DNA from 2 places in the Undibacterium sp. Xuan67W genome. Region 2 is predicted to be linked to the other one. Evidence: predicted binding sites of a transcription regulator. Region 2 holds the regulator's gene; the other holds the start of a gene.
What was found. Region 2 encodes HrcA, which represses chaperone genes, less so after heat shock. Its sites were predicted from a motif close to TTAGCACTCNNNNNNNNNGAGTGCTAA; they were not measured.
Positions count from the first base shown of each region.

Region 1: the regulator HrcA is predicted to act here: its motif matches at 2,737-2,763, upstream of rpoH (RNA polymerase sigma factor RpoH).

Region 1 is NZ_JBMPPN010000002.1:269,215-277,855, forward strand. It holds gene ACO0LE_RS02945 (COX15/CtaA family protein) at 1-227, shown strand, start outside; gene cyoE (heme o synthase) at 265-1,149, shown strand; gene ACO0LE_RS02955 (SCO family protein) at 1,146-1,727, shown strand; gene rpoH (RNA polymerase sigma factor RpoH) at 1,772-2,668, opposite strand; gene ACO0LE_RS02965 (cell division protein FtsX) at 2,932-3,846, opposite strand; gene ACO0LE_RS02970 (cell division ATP-binding protein FtsE) at 3,871-4,545, opposite strand; gene ftsY (signal recognition particle-docking protein FtsY) at 4,559-5,602, opposite strand; gene rsmD (16S rRNA (guanine(966)-N(2))-methyltransferase RsmD) at 5,990-6,661, shown strand; gene coaD (pantetheine-phosphate adenylyltransferase) at 6,705-7,211, shown strand; gene ACO0LE_RS02990 (YfhL family 4Fe-4S dicluster ferredoxin) at 7,256-7,522, shown strand; gene ACO0LE_RS02995 (DUF484 family protein) at 7,532-8,641, opposite strand, start outside.
Region 2 is NZ_JBMPPN010000013.1:918-9,558, reverse strand. It holds gene ACO0LE_RS12720 (ExbD/TolR family protein) at 1-301, opposite strand, end outside; gene ACO0LE_RS12715 (MotA/TolQ/ExbB proton channel family protein) at 307-963, opposite strand; gene dapB (4-hydroxy-tetrahydrodipicolinate reductase) at 1,190-1,996, opposite strand; gene ACO0LE_RS12705 (outer membrane protein assembly factor BamE) at 2,011-2,589, opposite strand; gene fur (ferric iron uptake transcriptional regulator) at 2,778-3,215, shown strand; gene ACO0LE_RS12695 (response regulator) at 3,357-3,740, opposite strand; gene hrcA (heat-inducible transcriptional repressor HrcA) at 3,798-4,826, opposite strand; gene ACO0LE_RS12685 (ArsR/SmtB family transcription factor) at 4,977-5,318, shown strand; gene ACO0LE_RS12680 (aquaporin) at 5,321-6,010, shown strand; gene arsC (arsenate reductase (glutaredoxin)) at 6,050-6,469, shown strand; gene ACO0LE_RS12670 (hypothetical protein) at 6,855-7,436, opposite strand; gene ACO0LE_RS12665 (hypothetical protein) at 8,028-8,294, opposite strand; gene ACO0LE_RS12660 (hypothetical protein) at 8,416-8,641, shown strand, end outside.

The DNA of each region.
Region 1 (8,641 bases), on a different contig from region 2:
TTACCGCCTCTCTGGCGCGTAAAAAAACTGAGGTGGCATCGCTGGGCCGATACATACTGATTGTTATCGGAGTTCAGTTTTTGACCGGCGTTTCAACCGTATTTTTCTCATGGCCCTTGTTTCTCGCCGTGTTACATAACGGTGGTGCGGCCTTACTTGTCCTGCTACTGAGCATGTTAAACTACCGCATTAGACACGTGGTAAGTGCATCGGCAGCAACTCAGTAATAAAAAGTAACACGCGTCCTCCTCCCCTAGATTTTCTATGACATCACTTAGTATTCCATCCAGTCGAATGGCTCAATATTGGGCTCTGACGAAGCCTCGTGTCACACAATTGGCGGTATTTTGTGCGGTGATAGGTATGTTCCTGGCTACGCCAGATTTGCCAGATTGGCGAATCGTTGTCGCAGCAACGATCGGTATCTGGTTATTGGCGGGCGCAGCATTCGCCGTGAATTGCCTGGTTGAGCGTGAAATTGATGCACGTATGGCCAGGACGGCAAGACGAGCTTCGGCTCAGGGTGAAATCAATCCTTTGCAGATATTGATTTTTTCCGGCGTCATTGGTGCACTGGGGATGTGGGTTTTGTACACCATGGTGAATCCACTCACGATGTGGCTGACCTTTATTACCTTTGTTGGGTATGCGGTTATTTATACGATTATTCTGAAGCCAGCGACGCCACAAAATATCGTGATCGGTGGCTTATCCGGAGCGATGCCTCCGGCGCTTGGTTGGGCAGCGATTGCGAACGATGTCCCCATGCAAGCTTGGCTTTTGGTATTGATCATCTTCATCTGGACGCCACCGCATTTCTGGGCTCTGGCAATGTATCGCCGTGATGACTATGCCAAATCCGGCTTACCGATGCTGCCAATCACGCATGGGATGGAATTCACCCGTTTTCATATCTGGTTATATACGATTGCTTTGTTTGCGACCACCATGCTGCCTTATGCCGTGCATATGAGCGGATTGATTTACCTAGTCAGTGCGGTCATTCTCGGTACGATTTTCCTGTGGTATGCATGGCGAATTTATCGTCATTATGATGACGTGCTTGCCCGTAAGACGTTTGCTTTTTCTATTATTTATTTATCGTTGCTGTTTGCTGTATTGCTGGTCGATCACTACATTAAATTATGACTTCATTCATTCGCTTTGCCAGCGTGCTGCTGATGTTAGTCATGGTGGCATGCAGCAAACCTGCTCCACAGTTTACAAACACGGACCTGACGGGTCTGGACTACGCCAAAGACTTTTCCTTGACTGACCACAATGGCAAAGCAAGAACCCTGTCTGATTTTAAAGGGAAGGCTGTCGTCATCTTTTTTGGCTACACACAATGCCCGGATGTCTGTCCCACAACCATGGCTGAAATGGCGACAGTAATGAAGCAATTGGGAACCTTATCCGATAAGGTACAGGTCTTGTTTGTGACGGTTGATCCAGAGCGCGACACGCAGGATCTATTAGCTGCATATGTGCCTAATTTTGATCACAGATTTTTAGGAATGTACGGTGATGCTGCAGCCACGGCTAAGGTCGCGAAGGATTTTAAAGTGTATTACCAAAAAGTGCCAGGAAAGACGCTAGGTTCCTACACGATGGATCACACCGCAGGTAGCTATGTATTTGATCCTGAGGGACGGATACGTTTGTTTTTGCGTCATGGACAGGGCGCTGAACCGATTGTCCATGATCTGAAATTACTTCTACAATAAAAAAAGCACTCCTTGGAGTGCTTTTTATTTAGGCTGATTCCATATCATGCAAAACTAGCCAAAGCGCCTTTCATCTTCTTCAAGGCAGCGCTTTCGATCTGGCGGATACGTTCTGCAGAAACGCCATACTCATCGGCTAATTCATGTAACGTTGAGCCAGAACCATCATCATTTTTTAACCAACGTGATTCGACGATGTGGCGCGAGCGCGCATCAAGTTTGGACAAGGCACTTTCTAAGCCTTCGCTTTGCAAACGGTCACGTTGACGGGCTTCCAAAACACGAGTTGGTTCTTCGCTTTCTGTTTTCAGATACGCAATAGGTGCAAACTTATCGTCGTCATCGTCAGTTGGTGCATCCAGAGCGATATCTCTGCCGGATAAGCGCATTTCCATTTCGATGACTTCTTCGCGTTTGACATCCAGAGTTTTAGCCAATGCATCAACCTGTTTAGGCGACATTGAATCTAAACCTTCTTTATGGCTACGAAGATTAAAGAATAATTTACGTTGTGCTTTGGTCGTCGCCACTTTGACCAGACGCCAGTTTTTCAAAATGTACTCATGCATTTCGGCTTTGATCCAGTGCATCGCATAGGACACAAGGCGCACACCCTGATCAGGATCGAAGCGTTTCACGGCTTTCATCAGACCAATATTGCCTTCTTGAATCAAATCAGCATGTGGCAAGCCATAACCGAGGTAACCGCGGGCGATGGATACAACTAGGCGCAAGTGCGACATAACCAGTTGTTGCGCGGCGTTCAAATCATTATTTTGGGTGAGTTTTTTCGCCAGATCGATCTCTTGCTCGTGCGTGAGCATAGGCAAGCGGTTCACCGCTGAAATATAGGCGTCAATATTACCCAGACTGCCAGTAAAGCCTAAAGCAAGCGCTGTGCTATCCGAAGATGGCATCACAGATGTCGATGATTGATTCATTCTTCCTCCCTATTTGCTGCCGATTTAGCCACAGTTTTGGGCTAAACCACCAATTTCAAGTTCTTATATTAGCACTCTCTTGAGTTGAGTGCTAATACTCGAAATTTATATACTTAATATAGAAAAACTATATTAAAAAATAATGGTTAATTTGAAACTGCTATTATTGATTAGAGGGGTATTTAAGAAAAAAGTTTCGGATTATTTGGTAGTAAGTGCGTATTGGCAAAACAGCCTGTAATTCCTCTTGGATTGATAATTAATCAGGTCAGCCGCGATAGCTGTCTTCTCACCGAGAGAAAGGCACCACACAGCCCGAGCATTACGCTGGTTGCAAGCAATATTATGCTGGCAACCAGTCCCAGCGGGACTAAGTGGAACTCCGATGCATATAACTTAGCAAATTCTGCAATGGCTTGATTGAGCGGGCGCAAAGACAGGGCAATTAAACCCAATGCGATGCCACCGGCAAGAAACCCCAATAAAGCGCCGGTGTAGTAATAAGGCCGATGGATGAAGCTATTGGTTGCACCTAATAAACGGGCAATCGCAATTTCCGCTTGATGTGAAATCACCTGCAAGCGCGTTGCATTAAAAATCACCACGACCACAACTACGCTCAGTGTAACCGCCAGAAATAGTAAGGACAGCTGGAGAACTTGTACCAGAGCTGCTAGCCGTTTTACCCATGCAGAATCCACTTGTACCACATCAACTCCCGGCAAGCTTTTAAGTTGTTGTGTTAAAAATTCAACTCGATGTGCGTCGGAATTAGACAAGGACAAAATGTAAGCGTCGGGCAGCGGGTTGCCACCCAAAGTAGATAGCACTTCTGCCAGGCTTGATGTTTCTTCTAAGGCGGCAAGCGCTTTGTCTTTCGTTACAAAATTAAGCTTTGCGCTGATATTCGCATCTTTTAAAAGTTTTTTAATTGTGAGCGACAGAGCGGTTGCATCTGATCTTGCGGTGTCAGGCGTAAGAAATACGCTAATCTCTGGTTCAATGGAGAGCTGTGCAGAGACCGGCCGAATATTTTCAATCAGCGTTAATCCTGCAATCGGTAATGCGAGCGCAATCGCTACTACCAATACATTGAATAAAAAATTACCCGGGCCAGAGCGTAAGTGCGACAAGGCACTTTTAAGGGCAAACAAATGCTGACGTAACCAGATGGACATCGATTTTTCCTCTTCTTCCCTGGACTATGCCGCGATGGGCGATTGCCATACGTCTGACAATTCACCTTTGTTCAAATAAATGACGCGGCTTGCCTGATCCAGAAACTGTTCATCATGGCTAGAGATAATGCAGGTCACGCCTGCACTTTGAAAGGCTTTCAGCGCGCTGATGACTTTATTTGCATTATCGCGATCAAGAAATGCTGTGGGCTCATCAGCCAGAATAATTTGTGGGCGATTGACAATAGCACGGGCGATTGCAACACGTTGCTGTTCTCCGCCAGAAAGCGCGAGCGGAAATACATCTGCCTTATCTGCCAGATTGACTTTGTCGAGTGCAGCGCGCGCTCGGGTTTCTGCTTCTGCGGCAGATGCTCCATTGACAATCAGTGGCAGCATGACATTTGCCAGCACGCTTCTGTCGAGAAGCAAGCCTTTGTCTTGCAATATCAAGCCAAGCTTACGTCGTAAATAAGGCAAGCTGCCTGATTTAAGCTTGCTGATATCCTGACCGTTCACACTGACTATGCCAGTGCTGGCGCGTTCAATACCCGCGATCATTTTGAGTAAGGTTGATTTACCAGCGCCCGATGGTCCGGCAAGAAAAATCAGTTCTCCATCATTGATCTTCAGCGATACATTGCGCAGCGCATAAGCGCCGTGCGCATATTGCTTGGAGACTTGCTGGAACTCTATCATCGGCGTGATCCTTTTAATTCAACAAGGCGTCTACAAATTCCTGGGCATTGAATGGTTGCAAGTCTTCTATCTGCTCACCGACACCAATGAAATAAACCGGGACAGGGCGCGTCTTAGCAATCGCCGCAAGTACGCCTCCTTTGGCGGTACCGTCCAGTTTCGTGATCACCAGACCAGTTAAGCCGAGTGCATCATCAAATGCCTTGACTTGCGCCAGTGCATTTTGTCCTGTGTTGCCGTCGATGATTAACAGCACCTCCTGTGGTGCGCCATCCATACCTTTTGCAATCACGCGCTTAATTTTTTTCAGTTCTTCCATCAGATGCAACTGCGTCGGTAAACGGCCTGCGGTGTCTACCATCACTACATCGGTGCCGCGGGCCTTGGCAGACGCGACCGCATCAAAAGCCACCGCAGCCGGATCGCCGGATTCTTGTGAGATCACCGTGACATTGTTCCGCTCGCCCCAAATCGTCAATTGTTCGCGTGCCGCCGCCCGGAAAGTATCTCCAGCGGCCAGTAACACGGATTGCTGGTGGCTTTGCAGATGTTTCGCGAGCTTGCCTATGGTTGTTGTTTTACCGGCACCGTTCACACCGGCAATCATCATCACTAAAGGTTGGTAGCGCCCAAGCTCCAGAGGCTTTTGTAATGGTGTTAATAAGTCCAGTAACAAAACTTTGAGTGCTGCTTTCACTTGTTCTGCTTCGGTTAGCTTCTGTTCTTTAACTTTTTTCTTCAAGCCATCTAGTAAAAATTGGGTCGCCTCGACGCCTGCATCCACTGTCAATAAAGCGGCCTCCAGCTCATCGTACAGGTCGTCATCAATTCTCGCGCCAACGAATAAGGTGGTCAGATTCGACGAGGTTTTTGAGAGTCCGGCTTTAAGACGGCTTAACCAGGATTGTTTTGGTGTTGCTGCATTGATATCGCTCGCCGCAGCCGTGGTCACGGGCGCTGGTTCGGCAGGCGTGATAGCCAGCTCTGCTGCCTGGGTTGCGACAACCGGCGGGAGGACGGTTTCTTCTTTGGGTTTTTTCTTGAAAAAGCTAAACATCGAGGATAGTGGGGACTCTGAATATGCGACAGATTGGAATGTCGCCATTCTAACAGACGGAAGTTTGCTGGGGCAGCAGTCCAGACTGCGTCATAATTCTGGACTATCCGTTCGGCCGCTATCACTTCGTAATAACGCAAGTGCAATGTAGCGCTCGGCGGCATGGTCATCGTAATTTGCGTGCGAGCGCTATTGCGACAATTGCGCATCTGGCCAACTATGGGCGTTGATGTTTCCCCATGCAGTCTGTATTGTCGTCATACACAGCCAGCTCGCCAACTATATACATGCTGCTGTTCTGAGGGAAAATCTAGGATAATGCGACCTTCTTTGGATGCGTAGAATCCATCTATGACTTCCACCAACAAAATAGAGCTCAGTAACTGAATGAAAAACCAGGCAAAGAAACCCGTCAAGCCGCCAGTAGCGCACAAGCGCGTGCCTCATCAGGTGCGTATTATTGGCGGTGTGTGGAAACGTACTGTACTCAGCGTCATTGACGCAGAGGGATTGCGTCCTACTCCTGATCGTGTCAGAGAAACGGTTTTTAACTGGCTTGGCCACTTGATTGACGGCAGATGGTCGGCGCTTACTTGCCTCGATCTGTTTGCTGGAACCGGTGCGCTGGGTTTTGAGGCCGCGAGTCGCGGTGCCGCCAGTGTCACAATGGTGGAATACCACACACCCGCGTTCAGGCAACTCGATCAGGTCAAGGAAAAGTTGAGCGCCAGCCAGGTTAACTTGCTGAGAGGGGATGCGCTGACCATTGTCCAAAGCATGGTGGCGCGCCAACAACAGTACGATCTGATTTTTCTGGATCCGCCGTTTGATCAAGCTTACCTGCCAAAAATTTTACCTTATTGTGCAAAACTCTTAAGCGCACAAGGCTTGCTGTATGTCGAAGCAGAGCATGTATTATCGACGGATGGCAGTGCGCAAGAGCTTCCTGAATGGTTGGCAGATTGGAAAGTGATTCGCGCCGATCAGGCTGGTAGTGTGTATTTCCACATACTGCAACGCAACATTATGACGCATGAGGCGCTCGGAAATCAGGCATAATGCCTCTTCAAATTGGTGCACAGACACAAATGAGGGAGTAAAAATGGTCACAGCTGTATATCCGGGAACCTTTGATCCGCTAACGCGTGGTCATGAAGATCTGGTGCGTCGTGCTTCTGGTTTGTTTGACACGCTGGTGGTCGGCGTTGCAGACAGCAAGAACAAAAAGCCTTTTTTCTCGCTGGACGAAAGATTGTCGATTGCGAACGAAGTGCTGGGACATTACCCAAATGTAAGGGTAGAAAGCTTTTCCGGCCTGCTGAAAGACTTTGTCCGTAAAAACGATGCGCGTGTGATTGTTCGCGGTTTGCGTGCGGTATCTGACTTTGAGTATGAATTTCAAATGGCGGGCATGAACCGATATTTGTTACCGGACGTAGAGACCTTGTTCCTGACACCCTCTGACCAATATCAATTCATTTCAGGCACTATCGTGCGTGAGATCGCCATGTTTGGCGGTGACGTATCTAAATTCGTATTCCCGTCGGTCGATAAATGGTTGCAGAAAAAAGTAGCTGAACAGGCGCTCAAGATTGAATTAACTAAGTAACTATGCAACTAATTAAGTAGTGCAACGCAGTAGCAGGAGAACGTATGGCTTTATTGATTACAGACGATTGCATAAATTGTGACGTATGTGAACCCGAGTGCCCGAACGATGCCATTTATATGGGCCCGGAGATTTATGAAATTGATCCTCACAAATGCACAGAATGCGTTGGCCATTACAAAGAACCGCAATGCCAGCAAGTCTGTCCTGTGAGCTGCATTCCATTCAATCCCGCCTGGCGTGAGACCAAAGAAGAATTGCAAGCCAAGTATGAGCGCTTGCAGGCCGCTGTTAAAACCGTCTCGTTTTAATATGCTGATCTAGGTCGACTCACACACCCGGTTACGACCCTGATTTTTCGCTCTGAATAGCGCCTGATCTGCATCTTGCAACAGCTCGCGAGCGACATTATCGATTTTTCCGTAATTCAGGGATTCGGATAGGGTTGATACTCCGATCGAAATCGTGGCCTGGCAACTTCCCATCTGATGAAACTGGAATGGCCGCTCCGCAATACTTTTGCGAATGCGCTCTGCCACCATCATACCGTCCTCTGCACTCGCGTCTACAAGCAGGGCGACGAATTCTTCCCCGCCAAAACGCCCCATGGTGTCGCTTAATCGCAGCTCTGCTTTGATCCTGTTACTAACTTCTATCAAGACATCATCGCCGCCCTGATGGCCGTAACGGTCGTTGATCTGTTTGAAGAAATCGATATCCAAATACATGCACACAATGCTGTATTGCTGGCGGCGCGCACGTCCTATTTCTTCCAGCATACGTTGCTCTACATAACGACGGTTACTGACATTGGTCAAAGGATCGGTGAGTCCCATGTGGGTCAGGCGTTCGTTGTTGATGACGTTTTCCAGACAGATCGCAATGATGGATGCCATATGTTCAATGAAATCGGTTGCCATCGTAGTATTGAACCGTGACGCCTGAAAACTGCCAAGATTCAAATAGCCTAATAATTTATTCTGTCGTATCAAGGGAACGATGGCTACGCTGGCTGGTTTTTTCTCGCAAGTAAGAAACATATTGCCGTGGTCAGCTTGATTGAAGATGCCGAGCGCAGGTTTGCGTAATTGCTCACCATGTATGCGCAGATCAAGTTCGTTCTGCACAAAAAACAATGAGGGAAACTCTTCCGGTGTGATGTTAAGATCCTGGACAATTGTTTGCAGTCCTTTTTGTCTATCCAGTAAACCCAGTGTCACAATATCTAGCTCCGACATTTTTGCCAGTGTACTGAAAATATTTTCAACCAGCTCACGAAAACTACTGGTACTGATCAATCTTAGATCGAAGTCCTGATGCCGCGACATGATTTGCTGATTCTGATGCGCATGCTCCAGCAAATTCGCTAATTGATTGCGCAGCATAGAATTCTCTCTGCGCAGCTCGTTCATAGTGAATTGTGTACTCAG
Region 2 (8,641 bases):
GTTTTTTTGCGGCCTCTACCAATTTAAGGTTTAAATCACGAAAATTGATCGGTACTTTGCCCCAAAACAATTGCCCCCGCGCGTCAAACGACAGACTAATGGTGTCGGGTTTATCCGGAGAGGCCGTTGATTTGGCGGCGGGCAGCTCTAACTTGATCGATTGTGTCAGCAAGGGCGCGGTAATGATGAAGATCACCAATAACACCAGCATTACATCAACCATCGGTGTGACGTTGATGTCAGCCATGGCCACCGGCGTTTTTGAAGTCAGATCATTACGACTGAATTTACCGAAGGCCATCGCGATTAGGCCTTAGTCAGGTGCGCATGCAAGTCATAGGCAAACGCATCCAGCTCTGCCTGACAAATCCGGTTTAAGCGGTTAAACGCGTTATACGCCAGCACCGCTGGAATCGCCACCAGCAAACCCAGTGCCGTCATGATCAGCGCCTCGCCTACCGGACCGGCGACCTGGGCAATCTGCACGCTGCCTGCGCCTGCAACGGTAGTCAGTGCATGATAGATACCCCAGACCGTTCCTAGCAAACCGACAAACGGGGCTGTTGCACCGATTGAGGCGAGCACGCTTAAACCTGCTTCCAATCTGACAGTTGCAATGTTTAGCTGTTGTCGCAGTACCCTCGTCAGTACGTCATCAAGACTGGCTCTGGCATTCAGGTTAACGTTTAAGTTTTCAGGTGCTGTCGCTTCTATCGACGCTCTAGCGAGAGGTGCATAAATTCCTTCAAGATCAGCCTGACTCAACAATGCCAGCGCATCGGCAAAACCAGGCGCTTTCCAGAAATTGGACAATGCCGCCGCAGCGCGGCGGATGCGCCAGAACGACCAGGACTTGTATAACAAAATGAACCAGCTGAACAAAGACATCGCCAGCAATACATAGGCAATGAGGTGACTGAATTCATCCACTTGCGCCCAGTAATGGGAAATCGTCGGATTCATAGGGTTCTGCTTGTATCTCAGCTAAAAGAGGGATGAGGGTGTAACTAGCGAACAAACATATGGCTAAGTACGATGACCGAATGCTATGACTAAGTTCGACAGATAAAGACAAGAGGCAAAACATGCATGATGAGCTGTCAGGGGCTACTGCCAACTTTTTCAGCAAAACGCACCCGCACGCACCGGCAACAAAATAAACGCCGCCAGTGCGATTTGCCTATGTCGCCTAATTCAGTCCGAGCACGTCGTACATATCGTATAAACCTGTCTGCTTGTCTGCCAGAAAGCGTGCTGCGCGCAAGCTACCATGAGCATAATTAATACGGCTTGACGATTTGTGACTAATTTCTACCCGCTCACCGATGCCAGCAAACATCACCGTATGGTCGCCAACAATATCACCACCACGAATCGTCGCAAAACCGATCGAGGATGGATCGCGCTCACCGGTCACACCCTCACGGGCGAATACGCCGACCTCGTTCAGATCACGACCCAGCGTATCAGCGATGACTTCACCCATTTTCAGTGCGGTACCGGATGGTGCATCGACCTTATGGCGGTGATGCGCCTCGATGATTTCGATGTCATAGCCCTGAGCAAAACTTTTTGCTGCCATTTCCAGCAATTTCAAGGTCACATTGACGCCGACACTCATGTTCGGTGCAAACACAATAGCTGTTTTTTGAGCTGCCGCAGCGATTGCGGCTTTGCCTTCTTCATCAAAACCTGTCGTGCCAATGATCATCTTGATGCCATTTTCGGCACAATAGGCAAGATGAGTCAGCGTGCCTTCAGGACGGGTAAAGTCGATCAAAAAATCGGCATCAGCCAGGCCCCTGGATAAATCAGATTCGATCAAAACACCGGCTGGCTTACCCATACTCGCAGCGGCATCCGTACCGATCGCAGGCGATGCTGCAACATCAATCGCACCAACCAATACGGTGTCGTCGGCGGCAGCGATCGCTTCTATCAACATTTTACCCATGCGGCCAGAAGCACCGGCCACCGCAATTTTCAATGCACTCATGCTGGTTATCCTGATTATTTTTTCTTATCTTTATCCGTTGTCAGGATAGAGGATTCCGCTCTGACGCCAATAGCCGAGGTCGTAATGTGGGCGAGGTAGTCTTTTTCTGTCGGCAGATTACCGCCTTCAAAACGCTGCACCGTATTATTCTTAAAAAACACGGCAACTCGGCTGGTAATCAAATCCCCGTTTGGCTTTTGCAGACGGAAAGGATAATCCCAGCGATCTTCATGGAACATATCTGTCAATAAGGCCGTGCCCAGCAAAAAGCGCACTTGCTCACGGGTCATACCCTCTTTGAGTTGCGACATCATTTCTTGAGAGACAAAATTACCTTGCTGAATGGTGATGCGGTACGGCGAGATATAGCCAAGGAATTTAGAAACACCGGTACGGCCAACAATCTGCGCATCGGTCGATGCTGCAGCGGACGCTCCAGTCGCCGCCGCATCCTTTGTCGCGGTGAGTTTTGTCGCAGCAGGTGCCTCAACCATAGGATTAAACAAGGCACAACCAGACAAACTCAAGGCAAAAGCCATCGCCGTCAATCGTAATGGCATGCCTTTGGATGCTTCAGGGAACAACAATCGCATAGTGTTAACCTCAATGTGTGTGCAACAGTGTACAGTTTGCAAATTATTCACGGCTAGGCCGTTGCTTAGCTCAATTTAGCTAGATATTTAAGCTCGAAGAAATCGCCGACAAATCTGGTGGTGATTTACTTTGAGTTAAGCTTTAAACCCTATATCATAAAGCAGATAGATCTTTTTTTACTGAAAACATGACGAATTCCACTACTGACCTCAAATCCAGCGGCCTCAAGGCGACTTTGCCAAGATTGAAAATTCTGGAAATTTTCCAAAACAGTTCGATTCGTCATCTGACAGCAGAAGACGTCTATAAAATCCTGCTCAACGAAAATATGGACGTCGGACTGGCAACGGTGTATCGCGTTCTGACTCAGTTTGAACAAGCCGGCTTGCTACATCGCAATCATTTTGAAACTGGCAAAGCAATTTTTGAGCTGAACGAAGGTACGCACCATGACCATCTGGTCTGCTTAGACTGCGGTCTGGTAGAAGAGTTCTTTGATGACCAAATTGAAAAACGCCAGCAAGCGGTCGCCCAGGAGCGTGGCTTTACTATTGCAGAGCATGCTCTGGCGCTTTATGGAAACTGCACAAAAGTAAATTGCGAACACAAAGCGCGCAAAGCATAAGACGCTTGATTTGGTTTGATTTAGCTTAACTTGGCGCAGGAATGATTAAGACAGCTTCAGCAAAAAAATAACCTAAAAGACTGTCAAGCCGCCGGAAGCAATGCGGCGGCTTTTACTTATTTACTTAAATTCAAACTTCAATTATTTACCTAACTTTACAACCACATTGGCGACGGTGTCCAGCACACGCTGTGCATTAAACGGTTTCACAATGAAGCCATGGATGCCTGCCTTAACCGCCTCACTTACCGTATCTTGGTCCTTATTTGCGGTGACCATCAGCACCTTCACATCTGGCAACGCCTCTTTAATCTTTGGCAAAATTTCCAGTCCGCTGATTTTAGGCATCACCACATCAAGCAAAATAATTTTTGGCTTTAACTTGACCGCCATCTCCAAACCAGTGCTGCCGTCAGCCGCCTCACCGATCACGTTATAAGCCTCGCTGCGCAGGATGACACGTAACACTTCACGCGTCGCTTCGTTGTCATCAACGATCAAAATAGAGATGTCTTTGTTATGCATACGTATCTTCACTGACTGAATGTCTGATCACAATCACGCTGCCATCGTCACGACAAGTTAATTGTTCACAGAACCTAAGGCATTAGAAAGTAATTTCGCCGTAATATCTACAATCGGTATGACACGCTCATACGCCATGCGTGTCGGACCGATTACACCCAGAGTACCTACAATTTTACCGTTCACGCCATAGGGCGCGGTGACAATACTCATTTCATCCATCGGCACCAACTGCGATTCGCCGCCGATAAAAATCTGCACGCCAGTTGCCTTACTCGATACATCCAGCAACTGCATCAGGCCAGTTTTTTGTTCAAACATATCAAACAGCTTACGCAAGGAAGTCATGTTATTCGACAGATCTTGCACATTCAGCAAATTGCGTTCACCCGAGATCACGACTTCATCAGACTGGTCCGACATCGCATCGCTACCCGCCTCGACAGCCGCCTGCATCAGGCGCGTCATATCGTTTTGCAACTGACGTAATTCGCTGTTGATACGCAACCGGGCATCTTCAAAACTCAGGCCGCCAAAATTCTGATTCAGATAGTTTGCTGCCTGCACCAGTTGCGAGGCATTGTAGTCAACATCGGTCAGCAACAAGCGATTATGTACCTCGCCGTTCGGCGCAACCACAACCAGCAAAATCCTTTTTTCAGACAAGCGCAAAAACTCCACTTGCTGAAAAGTAGATTCATGTCGCGGCGTCATCACAACTCCGGCAAAGTGCGACAGCGAGGATAAAACCTGGGCAGCATTCGAAATGATTTTTTGCGGTGAATTGGCAAATACATTCGCCTGCATCCGGGATTCCAGCGCGGTACCATCAATTTCTTGCACCGTCAGCAGCTTATCGACAAAAACACGGTAACCCCGCGGTGTAGGAATACGTCCTGCCGAGGTATGCGGGCTCGCGACGAAACCCATTTCTTCGAGATCTGCCATCACATTACGGATGGTCGCTGGTGATAACTCTAGTCCGGAAATTTTTGACAAAGCACGTGAACCTACCGGCTGACCATCAGCAATGTAGCGTTCTACCAAGGCTTTCAATAATGTTTGAGCACGAATATCAAGTTGCATAAAGATATTCTATGTCACTGTGAGATGAATCACATAAAAATCTATTGTGAAAAATTGATGCGGTAAAAGATTCACGAAACGCCGAGAGTAAAAAAACCGTTTACTTTGATATTTCAATTAATATAGAATTATTAAATTAAAAGGATGCGTATGGAAACCAAACAAGCCGTTGCCGCACTTGCCGCAATCGCACAAGACTCCAGACTCGCTATTTTTCGCCTCCTGGTGCAAAGTGGCCCTGATGGCCTGATCGCCAGCAAGATTAGCGAGAATCTGGGGATCGCGCCGTCGTCACTCACTTTTCACTTAAAAGAGCTGACTCACGCGAATATGATCAGCGTCACTCAGGATGGCCGCTTCATGATCTATGTAGCGAATTTCACCACAATGGATGCCTTGTTGGGTTTTTTGACCGAAAACTGCTGCGGCGGCAATCCCTGCTCAAGCACCTCAGCTTGCACAGCCGCCGCTGATACGGAAGCGACAGCATGAGCATGAATTTACCGAATTTATCCAAACGGCTGGTTGCCGAAGGACTGGGAACAGCATTTTTACTTGCAGTCGTAGTCGGCTCTGGCACCATGGCAGAGCGACTCGCCGGTGGCAATATGGCACTGGCTTTACTAGCCAATGCCATAGCGACCGGTGCCGGACTGGTCGCGCTTATCCTGATGTTTGGAGGCATATCCGGTGCGCACTTTAATCCTGTTGTGAGCTTATCGGAAGCCTGGCAAAAAAACCTGCCTTGGTCGTACGTAACGCCCTATATTGTCGCGCAGGTAATCGGTGCATTTGCTGGCGTTGCAGCCGCGCATGGCATGTTTGAGGAGCCAGTTTTTTTTGCATCAGAGCATGTTCGCACCGGCATCGCACAGTGGTGGAGTGAATTTATCGCTACCTTTGGCCTGATCGGCGTCATTATTGGCTGCTCACGCAATCGCCCCGATCTCACGCCATTTGCTGTTGCCGCCTACATCACAGCAGCCTATTGGTTCACATCATCCACCTCTTTCGCCAATCCTGCCGTGACGCTCGCACGCGCTGCTAGCAACACGTTTGCCGGGATTCGCCCGGTAGACATCAGCGGATTTATCCTTGCGCAAATAGCAGGTGCAGCGGCGGCCACCTTATTGTTTGGCTGGCTGTATCCATCCGCCAATCAAGATGCCATACGAATTCAATAGCAGCCAATTATTTAAATTCACAAAGAACTTTCGACAACTATGACCACCACGATTTATCACAATCCAAAGTGCGGGACATCACGCAACACCTTAGCTCTGATTCGCAATACCGGCGAAGAACCTGTCGTCATTGAATATCTGCAACATCCACCTAGCCGGGAAAAACTGTCAGAGCTCATTAGCGGCATGAATCTGACGCCACGTGAGCTATTGCGCAAAAAAGGGACTCCCTATGAAGAGCTGCGACTCGATGACAGAAAATGGTCTGATGATGAGCTGATCGACTTCATGATCAGCCATCCGATATTGATCAATCGCCCCATCGTCGTCACCCCTGCCGGAGCCAGACTGTGCCGTCCATCCGAACTGGTTCTAGATATTTTATCCGCACCGCAGCGTGGCGAATTTATAAAAGAGGATGGGGAAAAAGTGATTGATCAGGATGGGCGTCGTGTCTGAGTTTTTTTGCCGACTTATTTAGCTTGAAGCTCTATGTTTGCACAAGCAGATTTGTACAGATTCAAAAAGGCAAGCTCGTTCATCTAACGATTTTCAGTTTTAGTTATTGAGAAAAATAAACAGAACCTAACAAGCTTTGGAGAAAATCAATTATTGAAGTGATCTATCGGCAGTCCCAAAAAATCAATTTAACAGAGTGACGTTCGATCCACACCAATTTATCATTCATAAATTCCACTAATCATAACTGGCAAAGTTTTAGCAATAATTTCACCTACTTCTGAAACCATCGGAAATTTATATGTAATTTTAATTTTACCTTTAAGAAACAAACTGTTTTCTGTTGGGATTTCTGTCAATATACCTTCGGAATTTTTATAAAAAATCATTGGAGATGTTGTATTTTTTTGAAAAAAAACTCAACTCCTGAACATTTTTTACCTGAAAACTGTAGTCTGTATTTAACACTTCCATTTCTTAAAACAGATAATAGTTGGTCGCATGCTGTACGTAAATCAGTAAGTGGATATTTGCCATCTTGGTTTAGTACAATTGATCCTGTATTTTGGAACTGATAAGTTCCAGCTTTTCTGTTTATTCTAAATTCAGCGTCCTCATCATAAGCTTGTTTAAGCTTTGGGATGATCGCATTTAGTCCATCATCTAATGGCAATACTAAATGCGTTTGATCACCGACTAGTCCCAATCGAAGATTCTCAGTAGACTCATTAGAATCGATAGGCCAAAGCTCAAAAGGTAGACGGACAAATTGCTTAGGCTTAGCGTAAGCTTCCAGCCACTCAAGAGAACTATACGCCTTTCGATACGACATCCACTGGGGATCCCTAGTGGATGCAACGATAACTGATTGAGGTGGCGCTTCACGAGTTTGTGCATTAACAACATATGGCGATGCTAGCGATGATGCAATCACCAAAAACAGAGAAAGAATCTGAGATTTCGACATTCTGACGTTCATACAGAAGATTTTTTATCAAGCGTGAATCGTTATTCGTAAATACCTGCAATCATCACTATCAGACTTTCAGCTATGACTTCACGTACGACTGAGTCCTTGGGAAACTTGTAGTTCACGATTCTAAGACCCGTTTTTGTGAAGGAATTTGCAACACATACTAGCTGAGTCAGTTGCCCATTTGCATCTTTAAAATACAAAATTGGCGAATCAATTTTTTTGTATATAGAAATACGCACCGATGATGAAAAAACGATAGGCCTAGAAAGAAACGCTATCGTGTGAGGCGGTGTGCATGGCGCACTACGGAGGTACGCACGCACGCTACGCTTTCTTGGTTTTTTTGCAAATATTATCTATTAAAGCTTTCAAAAATTCCCAATAGAAAATTTGCGCATGTATGAACGGCACAAGTAACAAAAAAGGCTTTTTGATTGGACTTTTTGTCAAACGATAAATACACGAATGCTAAATAAGCCCCGCCAACTAGTCCACTTGTTAAAGCATGATATCGGCCATATGAGAAATGGGCTAATGTGAAGCAAAGTACTGACAAAAAAAACTGCCCGCTTATTGAAAAATTTAGTTTTTTTGCAATCCAAATGGGGCAGATTGGAGAAAGAAAGTTTCAAATATCGGTGCGATCAGAATTGCTATAACCAATATAAAAAACCAAGGCAGATTTTGATATTTTTGTGTATTTTCCAGTTCTGGAAGAAAAAATAGCAATCTTGAACTGATCAACAAGGAGGCTATTACTAGCTCTAAAGAGATAAGGCAAATAAACTGAAAAGTTTCTTTTTTTTGATAATTTTTAAAATGGCGATTAAAAAAATATGGTGTATTCATGAACAAATTCTTCTACTCTCTTTCCTACTCTCTTTAACTGGAATACCTTAATAAAATAATAACAAAAAAGAGATGCTCCAATTAAAACGGCTTAGTCATTCTTTTTACAGTAATTCAGATAGTGATTGCGTTGGATTTTAAAGGGTTAAAAGCGCAATTCAGTAACCAGACAACCAATATGTTTGTGCAGATGATTACGATGACGCCGATTATTTACCCCGAACGCGAACCCGCCCGGTTCCAATCGGCTTCGGTATTGGCACAAAATCAGATGGTAGCGGTGATCACAGCGCTACTTGGATATACTGGCACGACCGCCATTAGCGTAGCTTGTGTGGTGCAAATCA